Regions from separate parts of the Psychrobacillus psychrodurans genome, predicted to be linked through region 2. Evidence: riboswitches for the same ligand, from Rfam matches in the RefSeq annotation. Region 2 holds a riboswitch; each other region holds the start of a gene.
The links. A riboswitch is a leader RNA that binds a small molecule or an ion and turns the genes downstream of it on or off. The one in region 2 is predicted to bind lysine.

Region 1 (2,208 bases), 710 kb from region 2:
AAGATATTCATATAACAATGAAGTAGCTGAAGTTAATTTGCCTTCGTGATCTTCTACTAGAATATATCCCCACTCATAATCATTAAAGTGTAAGGCAGATTTGTGATGATCAATTAGTTGGACCTTTCCTTTTGCATTATAAAAATCATTAAGCCTTTTTTCATTGTCTTCATTTGGAGTCAAATCAGTTACAAATAAAAATGTATCTGGCTCATCATTTTCTAAAAAGTATTCAATCTCTCGATTTAGGGAGGAAATCGAATTATAACGCACCTTCACTTGCTCACCAAAAGCAAGCTTTGCTAAAATGCCACATCCGACACCATCTAAATCATTATGAGACAATAATTTATACATCCTTTTCACCTCTTGAATAGTATGGTTTTAACGTATGAAACTTATTAATTATACTGACCTTAAATAGCTTTATATTTATTTTACAGGTAAACTGTTGCATTAGTATTAAAAAACATGTATTATTTTAATAATTAAATATTCTCTTATTTCAAATACATTTGAAGTAAGGATAGAGGCGCGAAGACCATCAGTACACATTTGGAGGATAATGAGATCCTTTGACATTTGTGGAAAGGGGAATTTGCCGAAGTTGAAAGAATCTCATTTTTCTTGAAGCTGGTTCTGCTGTTGAATAAACACTGAATTGTCATATAGGAGACTATATGGAGGGCTATCTTACGCACGGAAATATTACTTTATTTCTATTGCAACAACGAGCCCTCGTTGTTGCTTTTTTGCGTCTACATAACTTGACTAAACAACCGTCAAGTTATACCTCCGGCGGATGTCATAGATTTTGAATTTCGCTAGTGTAATTCAATATCTGTATGTAATTACGTCGAGGCATAATTGATACCGCCCTTCTCCCTGAATTTTTAATAATAAAACTAGAGGATGTGGAGAAGTTATGAATTTTGGACAAATATTAACGGCTATGGTGACTCCTTTTGATCATAATGAGGAAATCGATTTTCCAGCTACACGGAACTTAATAAATTATTTAATAGCCAATGGAACAGATGGTTTAGTCATATCTGGTACAACCGGAGAGTCTCCGACATTAACAGAGGAAGAAAAAGTTAAACTGTTTAAATTTACAGTAGAAGTTGTGAATGGTAGAGTCCCAGTAATTGCTGGTACCGGCTCTTATAACACAAAAGCATCCATCGATTTAACAAGACAAGCAGCTGATGCAGGTGTCGATGGTATTATGCTTGTTGTTCCCTATTATAGCAAACCATCACAAGAAGGATTGTACCAACACTTCCAAGCAATTGCTGCAGTTACATCTTTACCGATTATGTTATATAATATTCCCGGTCGGAGTGCTGTCAATATGTCAGTAGAAACCATTGTAAGACTTTCCGATATTCCCAACATCGTAGCTATTAAAGAAGCTGGCGGGAATTTAGATACAATGACTGAAATTGTTCAAAATACACCTGAGGATTTTTCACTATATAGCGGTGATGACGGGTTAACAATCCCAGTACTATCGATTGGTGGAGCAGGAGTTATTTCAGTAGCATCACATGTTATTGGGAACGAAATGCAAACTATGATTGAAAAGTTTAATAGTGGCAATGTAAAAGAAGCTGCTAAGGATCATCGCAGTCTTTTACCTATCATGAAAGCACTATTTGCAGCACCAAATCCAACTCCTGTAAAATCGGCATTAAATTTAAAAGGAATTCCTGTAGGTGGTGTTCGCTTACCTATGATTCCTTTGAATAAAGAAGAGCTGAATTCTTTACAAGAAGTATTATCCACATTGCAACAAACCGTGAAATTATAGCATTTTCAATTGTCTATAGATAAAGAGGAAGAGCGAACTCAATTATGAATTCGCCCTTCTTTATTAATTTCTATATTTTACCGCTAAACCTTTAAGGAATTTGCGCGCAAAATTATCCCCGCATTCCTTATAATTACGATGCCCTGGTTTTCTTAAAATAGCACCTAGTTCACCTTTAGATACAATAATCCCACCATCATCTAATACTTCCAGCATATCTTCCGTTGTTAACTGTAAAGCTACTTTTAGTTTCTTCAAGAGTATATTATTCACATGATCCTTCTGCTGCTCTGCAGGCTCTGGATTATTAGTAGGTTGTGTTTGTTTTGGATCCTGTTTACCTCTTTTATGTGTGATTAATCCATTCAAAAATGATTCCAACATCTTGTTGTTAC
Region 2 (2,208 bases):
CTAATTGGAAACTTTGGATTTCCCATTGTAGTCACTATTTACTTATTGCATCGATTTGAAAATAAAATAGACGCTCTAGAAAATACCATTCACAATATAGCAAATGTTGTTAACAATAGCATAGAAAAAAGAAAGTAACTTGTAACATGGATGAAATTGATATCCTGTTGATTATATAAATTGCTAGAGAAAAAACTCATTTTTAAGAATGGAAGTTAAGCTTATTTTCACTCTGAACCTACGGTTTTCTTTAACGAAAATGACAGAAGTGAAAAGTAATCCATCCCGAGTGGCTAACTCAAAAAATGGATTACTTTTTTCATGTAAATCATAATATAATTTTTTAGTTTATTTTCCACAATTACTCCTACTTTTTGGTTATCCCCCTATTGACGATTTAACTTACCGAATAGTTTACGTAAGCCCACAATCCAAAATTAATTATTCTTATGCAGTAGAAATCTTGTCTTGTTTCAAGAAGGATAGTACCGATAAGTTTATCCATAGGAACTAATTGAATCCAAAACTAGATAGTCCTATCCGAACTCCAGATAAGTAAATAACAACTATGGAAATGTTTATCGATTTGATTCTTTTTAGAAGAATCATTAGCAGTATCTTTACTCTAAAATTGGTATATCTGATCATGTAGCTATTAATCTCAACGTATAAATAGTTTTTTCGAGAGTCAGTTGACAGATAAGTATGTCTAATGTAGACTATGAAACATAATTGAATACGACCTCACTTAGTATAGTGAGGTAGAGGCGCGATATTTAACAGTCCATAGTGGAGTTTGAGAAGCTATGATTCTATGGAGAAGGAAATGTCGCCGAAGTTAGTAATATTTCTCGGTATTACTTGCTGGGTCTGCAGTTAATAATTGCAGGACTGTCCATTATAAACATCCCGGTTTATAATGGTGTGCTATCTCATTTGGGAAAAGTAGAGGATTTGGGCAACTATACATATTGCGACCTGAGTTCATCTCAGGTCTTTTTTTGTACAAGTTGTCTTTTTTTATAGGAACAAACATACACTGATAAAAAGGGAGTAATTAAAATGAAAAAGAGATTAGTATTTATAACGATATTCGCAAGCTTGTTATTATTATTAGCAGCATGTGGAACAGATGCTACTGAAACTTCAGGGTCTTCATCTGATAATAGTAAAGAAGCAGCAGTAGATACATTTACAGTTGGTTTAGAAGCTGGTTATGCACCTTTTAACTGGACACAACTAGATGACTCTAATGGTGGAGTGAAGATTGATGGTAATGCGGAATATGCTGGTGGATATGATGTGGAAATTGCTAAACGAATTGCTGACGGATTAGGAAAAGAACTAGTTATCGTCAAAACAGAATGGGATGGTCTTGTACCATCATTGCAATCAGACAAAATTGATGCAATCATAGCGGGAATGTCACCTACAAAAGAGCGTAAAGAAACAATCGACTTCTCGGAAAACTACTACACCTCTAACTTTGTTATGGTAGTGAAAAAAGGCGGTGCTTTTGAAGGGGCTACTTCGATTCAAGATTTTAGTGGTGCTAAAATTACAGGTCAATTAAATACATCACATTATGGCGTTATCGATCAAATTAAAGATGTGCAAAAACAACCAGCGTCAGATAATTTCGCGGCAATGCGTGTGGCATTAGAGTCGGGAGTTATTGATGGATATGTATCTGAAAGACCAGAAGGAATTAGCGCTTCTTCTGCAAACAAGAACTTTGCAATGGTGGAGTTCACAGAAGGATTTAAAGCAAAGGAAGAAGATACAGCAGTCGCTGTAGGTTTGAAAAAAGGTAGTGACTTAACAGATAAAATTAATGAAATTTTAGCGGAAATATCGGAAGAAGAACGTCAAGAAATTATGGATAAGGCGATTAATAATCAACCAGCTGCAGAATAAAAATGATGTGATACCGGCTGCATCTTTTTGCAGTCGGTTTTTATATGGAAGGAGGGAAATGTATGAGCATTGAATATATTATTTCGATGATTACAAGTAACTGGCCGATGTTCCTTCGTGGAGCAGGAATGACACTACTAATCTCCATAATTGGTACGATTTTTGGAGCAGTTATTGGTTTGCTGGCAGGAGTTATTCGTACAATTCCTACGCCTGAGAGAAAACTAAAACGTATTGTATTAAAAATAGTTAATCTGATTCTTTCTGTTTATATTGAGTTTTTCAGAGGAA
Region 3 (2,208 bases), 1.2 Mb from region 2:
CTGGCTCTACTACCATAATGATGCTTGCACCTATTGGCAGTAAAATCCCAAATGATCCCCATGATGAACCAGTTGCGAAAGCCATAAAAGCTGTTAAAACAAATAATAAGAATGGGACTATCCCTACTGGAATATTATTTTCTGTAACGATTTTAGCTAAAAACTCACCAGTTCCCAGTGCATTAATTAAAAATGAAAGGGCCCAAGCAAATATTAAAATACCAATAGCCGGTAACATTGAATTAATACCAGAAATAACTGCTTTCCCTAGCAATCCAACATTCGCTTCTGGATTTTGTTTGAATTGACGAGTGTATAATAGTATTGCTAATATACTCGATACAATTCCACCTACAAATAAAGAAAGTGGTACATCTGTGTTCTCAAAAATAACAAATAAGTTCATCACTTTTCCTGAAGCCTGGTACCCTGTCCAAAACATTGAAGCTAGTGTAACAGCTATTAATGATACAATCGGTAAAATTAAATCATTCACTTTTCCATAATTATTTTCCGGGAAATTACCTTGTAAATCACCTGGATTAGATTTATTTGGATCAAAAAGCACTCCTGTTTCTTTTGCACGTTTTTCATGTTTTTTCATCTCACCTAAGTCATTGTCTGTCCATGCTATAAAAAATACCATTGCAAGAGCAGCAATAACATAGAAATTCATCGGGGCCATTATCAGAAATGCCTGAAGTGGTGTATAGTCTGTTACTGCATAAGTAGCGAAAATAACACCTAACTGACTTATTAGAAATGCTCCCCAGCTAGAAACTGGAGAAACTACACAAACTGGTGCTGATGTAGAGTCTATAAAATAAGCTAACTTTGCACGTGATACTCGATGAGAATCTGTAATTGGACGTGCAATCTGTCCAACAGCAAGTGCATTAAAATAATCATCTACAAAAATAATAATTCCTAAGAAGACTGTTAATAGCTTAGATCCACGATTTGTTTTAATACGTTTAACAGCCCATGCTGCAAAGGCGGTACTTCCACCAGATAAGCTGACAATGGCGGTAATTACGCCTAGCATCAATATGAAAGATAATATAAAGATATTGTACACATTTAATCCATTTTCCCAAAACGATGTGATAAAGGAATCCCAAAGAATGTTTAATGAGTCAATTGGCGAAAAGCTTTCTACTAATAAAGCTGCCGAAACGATTCCGGCCCCTAATGATAGCAAAACTCTCTTCGTAACAAGCACCATTACAATCGCTAGTAATGGCGGTAAAATCGAAAATATCGTATTTTCCAAAACAAATCCTCCTAAATATAAAAAGCCAACCTAATGTATATATAGGTTGGCTTTTAGTTAAAATTTTAAGCATAAATTTTATACTCTGTAGCTCTCCATTTATACTGGTGTATAAATGACAGTGTTATTTTTGTTCAAAATAACCCCAACTAGATTTGTCTCGACGATCAGCATCTAATTTCGGCATAACTTCCTTCCGTTTACAATCACAGTTGTCATTCTCCTGTAAACTACTCTTAAGTCATGCGGCCTCTACCTATTCTTATTCATTTCCACTAGTATATCAGTAAATACTATAATTTTAAGGTTTTTTATTTTTCTGGTAATGGTAGTGGAACTTCTATTGATGGAGCTGCATCACCATCGCCACCTGTGTATATATAAGGAACCTGGCCTTGTACAATCCCCATTGCAACAGGTATACTCTGTTCAACTGTACTCATTTTACTTGCTAGAGGAACGATTATTTGTACATTTACTTTAATGTGAATATTGACTTCTACATACGCATTGTTAATACCAAATTTGGTGATTGAAGGTACTACATTTGATTGTACATTACCGATGACGTGAAAACGTATTGGAATTTTCGGGCCTAAATTACCGATAAGGGGAATATTCGTCGCTTGCCCCATTGGCACGAAAAATACGACTCCACCTTGATCCTCCATCGTTTGTTTATCGTACTCGATGTCATCTAAGTAAGGTAGGCTTGAAAAGTCCCCCTGCTCAGCCTGCTCCAAATGGGCCTGAACTAATTGATTTGTATCAGCCAATACACGATTAATTATTTCTGTATTAAATCGTGTAGTTACCATTGTGGTACTATCTGAAGGAACTTCTTCGATTATGTCATTTACATCGAGCGTATTGGAAATTCTTGAGTTAATCGCTTTATTGATTACCATAGATGCTATTTTATTCGTTTGAACTTC
Region 4 (2,208 bases), 1.5 Mb from region 2:
TATTTCCAATCTTCCGAGATCCAGAGGAGGAGTTTATAACATTTTTAGGTCAATTTTATGCGAAGTCAGAACATATTAAACCAAAAGAAATTTATGTTCCTATGAGTACGGATATTGACTTGTCTTCAAAACTGTTAGAAATGAAGATTTTCGTACCACAAAGAGGGACGAAGAAAAATCTGGTCGAATTGGCAGAAAAAAATGCTAAAATTGCACTGACGGAGAAATTTCATTTAATCGAAAGACAAGAAGAACGGACGATAGGCGCGATAGAGCAGCTTGGTGATTCGATGAATATTGCACCTCCAATGCGAATTGAAGCTTTTGATAACTCTCATATTCATGGGACTGATGCGGTATCTGCAATGGTTGTTTTTATTGATGGTAGAGCCAGCAAAAAAGATTATCGTAAGTATAAAACTAAAACCGCAGCTAAGCATGATGATTACGGAGCAATGCGCGAAGTTGTACGTAGAAGATATACTCGTGTACTTAAGGAAAACTTGCCACTGCCTGATTTAATTATTATTGATGGAGGAAAAGGGCAAATTGAAGCTGCACGAGAAATTATAGAGGATGAATTGGGGTTAGATATTCCAATTGCAGGTCTTGCAAAGGATGGCAAGCATCAAACTTCTCAGCTTATATATGGAGACCCTTTGGAACTAATACCGATGAAGCGGACGAGTGAAGGTTTTTATTTGCTACAACGTATTCAAGATGAAGTCCATCGTTTTGCTATAACATTCCATAGGCAACAAAGAGGGAAGCATACTATTGCATCATCGCTCGATGGTATAGAAGGAATCGGACCTCAACGGAAAAAGTTATTATTAAAGCATTTTGGTTCCTTAAAGAAAATACAAGCTGCTAGTAAAGAAGAGTTTATGGAAGCGGGTCTTCCTAGTAAGCAAGCAGAGATCATGGTTAATCATTTTCAGAAAAATATATTGTCTTCTGAATAATCATGTGTTATGGTTGAAACAATTTAACTTGACTCAACACAAAAACGACGCAAATACGTGGTTAAAAATTGCTGATTCAAGTTAAGCTTCTGGTGGATGTCATAGATTTTGAAGGAGTTAATGCGTAAACGCAATTCAAAGTCTGGACGCATTTACACCGAGGCGTAATTGAATATTTCACTGTATTTTAAGTGAAGATAGAGGTGCGATTAGACATCAGTACGCAGCAGGAGGAAGGGAAGTTCCTAGAATGGCTGTGGAAAGGGTTTTTCGCCGAAACATAGATTAGCTTTTCCTATTCTATTGTTGGTTCTGCATTTAATAGATGTAGAATTGTCAGAATTTATATTCTGGAGGGCTATCTCACATGGGCAGATTTTTTGGACCGTGTATGAGACAATGCTTTTCACAATATGTGGAAAGCATTTTTTAATCCTTACAGATTAATTAGGGAGCGGATGTTCATGACTAAAATTGTAATGAAATTTGGCGGTACTTCAGTTGAATCAACTGAAAAAATTGAAAATGTTGCTACTCGAGTGAAACGTGAGAAAGATAAAGGACATGATATTGTTGTTGTAGTATCTGCAATGGGTAAAACAACGGATGAATTATCAAACCTTGCTTTTGGATTAGCAGAATCACCATCAAAACGTGAAATGGACATGCTCTTATCCAATGGGGAGCAAGTTACGATGGCTTTACTTTCTATTAGGTTAAATGCAATTGGGATAGATGCCATTTCTCTGACTGGTGCTCAAGCTGGTCTCATAACAGATGATATACATAGAAATGCAAAAATACTGAAACTGGATCCCGCTAAAATTGATAGTTTACTTGATTCAAATAAAGTGGTTATTGTAGCAGGTTTTCAGGGGATATCAGAAGAAGGAGAGATTACAACCCTTGGCAGAGGCGGATCTGATACAACTGCTGTAGCTATTGCTGCTTCTATCAAAGCAGAAATTTGCGATATTTATACGGATGTTGATGGTATTTATACATCAGATCCGCGCTATATCGAGAAGGCTCGAAGGTTGGAACAACTTGAATATGACGAAATGCTAGAACTAGCTAATTTAGGTGCAGGGGTATTGCATCCACGTGCGGTTGAATTCGCTAAAAACTACAAGGTTCCATTACGAGTTCGCCCAAGTTATAAAGATGGAGAAGGAACGATTTTGAAGGAGGAAGTAGATGTGGAAAATAATTTAGTAGTTCGTGGGGTAGCGTTTGAATCCGA

Region 1: it holds a riboswitch for lysine, as region 2 does, so the genes downstream of both, dapA (4-hydroxy-tetrahydrodipicolinate synthase) here and ACQCPR_RS19560 (transporter substrate-binding domain-containing protein) in region 2, are expected to answer to the same signal.
Region 3: it holds a riboswitch for lysine, as region 2 does, so the genes downstream of both, ACQCPR_RS13250 (Na+/H+ antiporter NhaC family protein) here and ACQCPR_RS19560 (transporter substrate-binding domain-containing protein) in region 2, are expected to answer to the same signal.
Region 4: it holds a riboswitch for lysine, as region 2 does, so the genes downstream of both, ACQCPR_RS11950 (aspartate kinase) here and ACQCPR_RS19560 (transporter substrate-binding domain-containing protein) in region 2, are expected to answer to the same signal.

What each region holds. Positions count from the first base shown of each region.
Region 1 is NZ_CP189791.1:3,220,436-3,222,643, forward strand. Features, by position in the region: gene ACQCPR_RS15960 (DHH family phosphoesterase) at 1-357, opposite strand, end outside; lysine riboswitch at 520-699, shown strand; gene dapA (4-hydroxy-tetrahydrodipicolinate synthase) at 926-1,813, shown strand; gene ACQCPR_RS15970 (DUF1456 family protein) at 1,877-2,208, opposite strand, start outside.
Region 2 is NZ_CP189791.1:3,932,387-3,934,594, reverse strand. Features, by position in the region: gene ACQCPR_RS19565 (YvrJ family protein) at 1-138, shown strand, start outside; lysine riboswitch at 755-938, shown strand; gene ACQCPR_RS19560 (transporter substrate-binding domain-containing protein) at 1,063-1,917, shown strand; gene ACQCPR_RS19555 (amino acid ABC transporter permease) at 1,980-2,208, shown strand, end outside.
Region 3 is NZ_CP189791.1:2,718,912-2,721,119, forward strand. Features, by position in the region: gene ACQCPR_RS13250 (Na+/H+ antiporter NhaC family protein) at 1-1,273, opposite strand, end outside; lysine riboswitch at 1,354-1,536, opposite strand; gene yunB (sporulation protein YunB) at 1,585-2,208, opposite strand, start outside.
Region 4 is NZ_CP189791.1:2,470,108-2,472,315, reverse strand. Features, by position in the region: gene uvrC (excinuclease ABC subunit UvrC) at 1-965, shown strand, start outside; lysine riboswitch at 1,156-1,334, shown strand; gene ACQCPR_RS11950 (aspartate kinase) at 1,430-2,208, shown strand, end outside.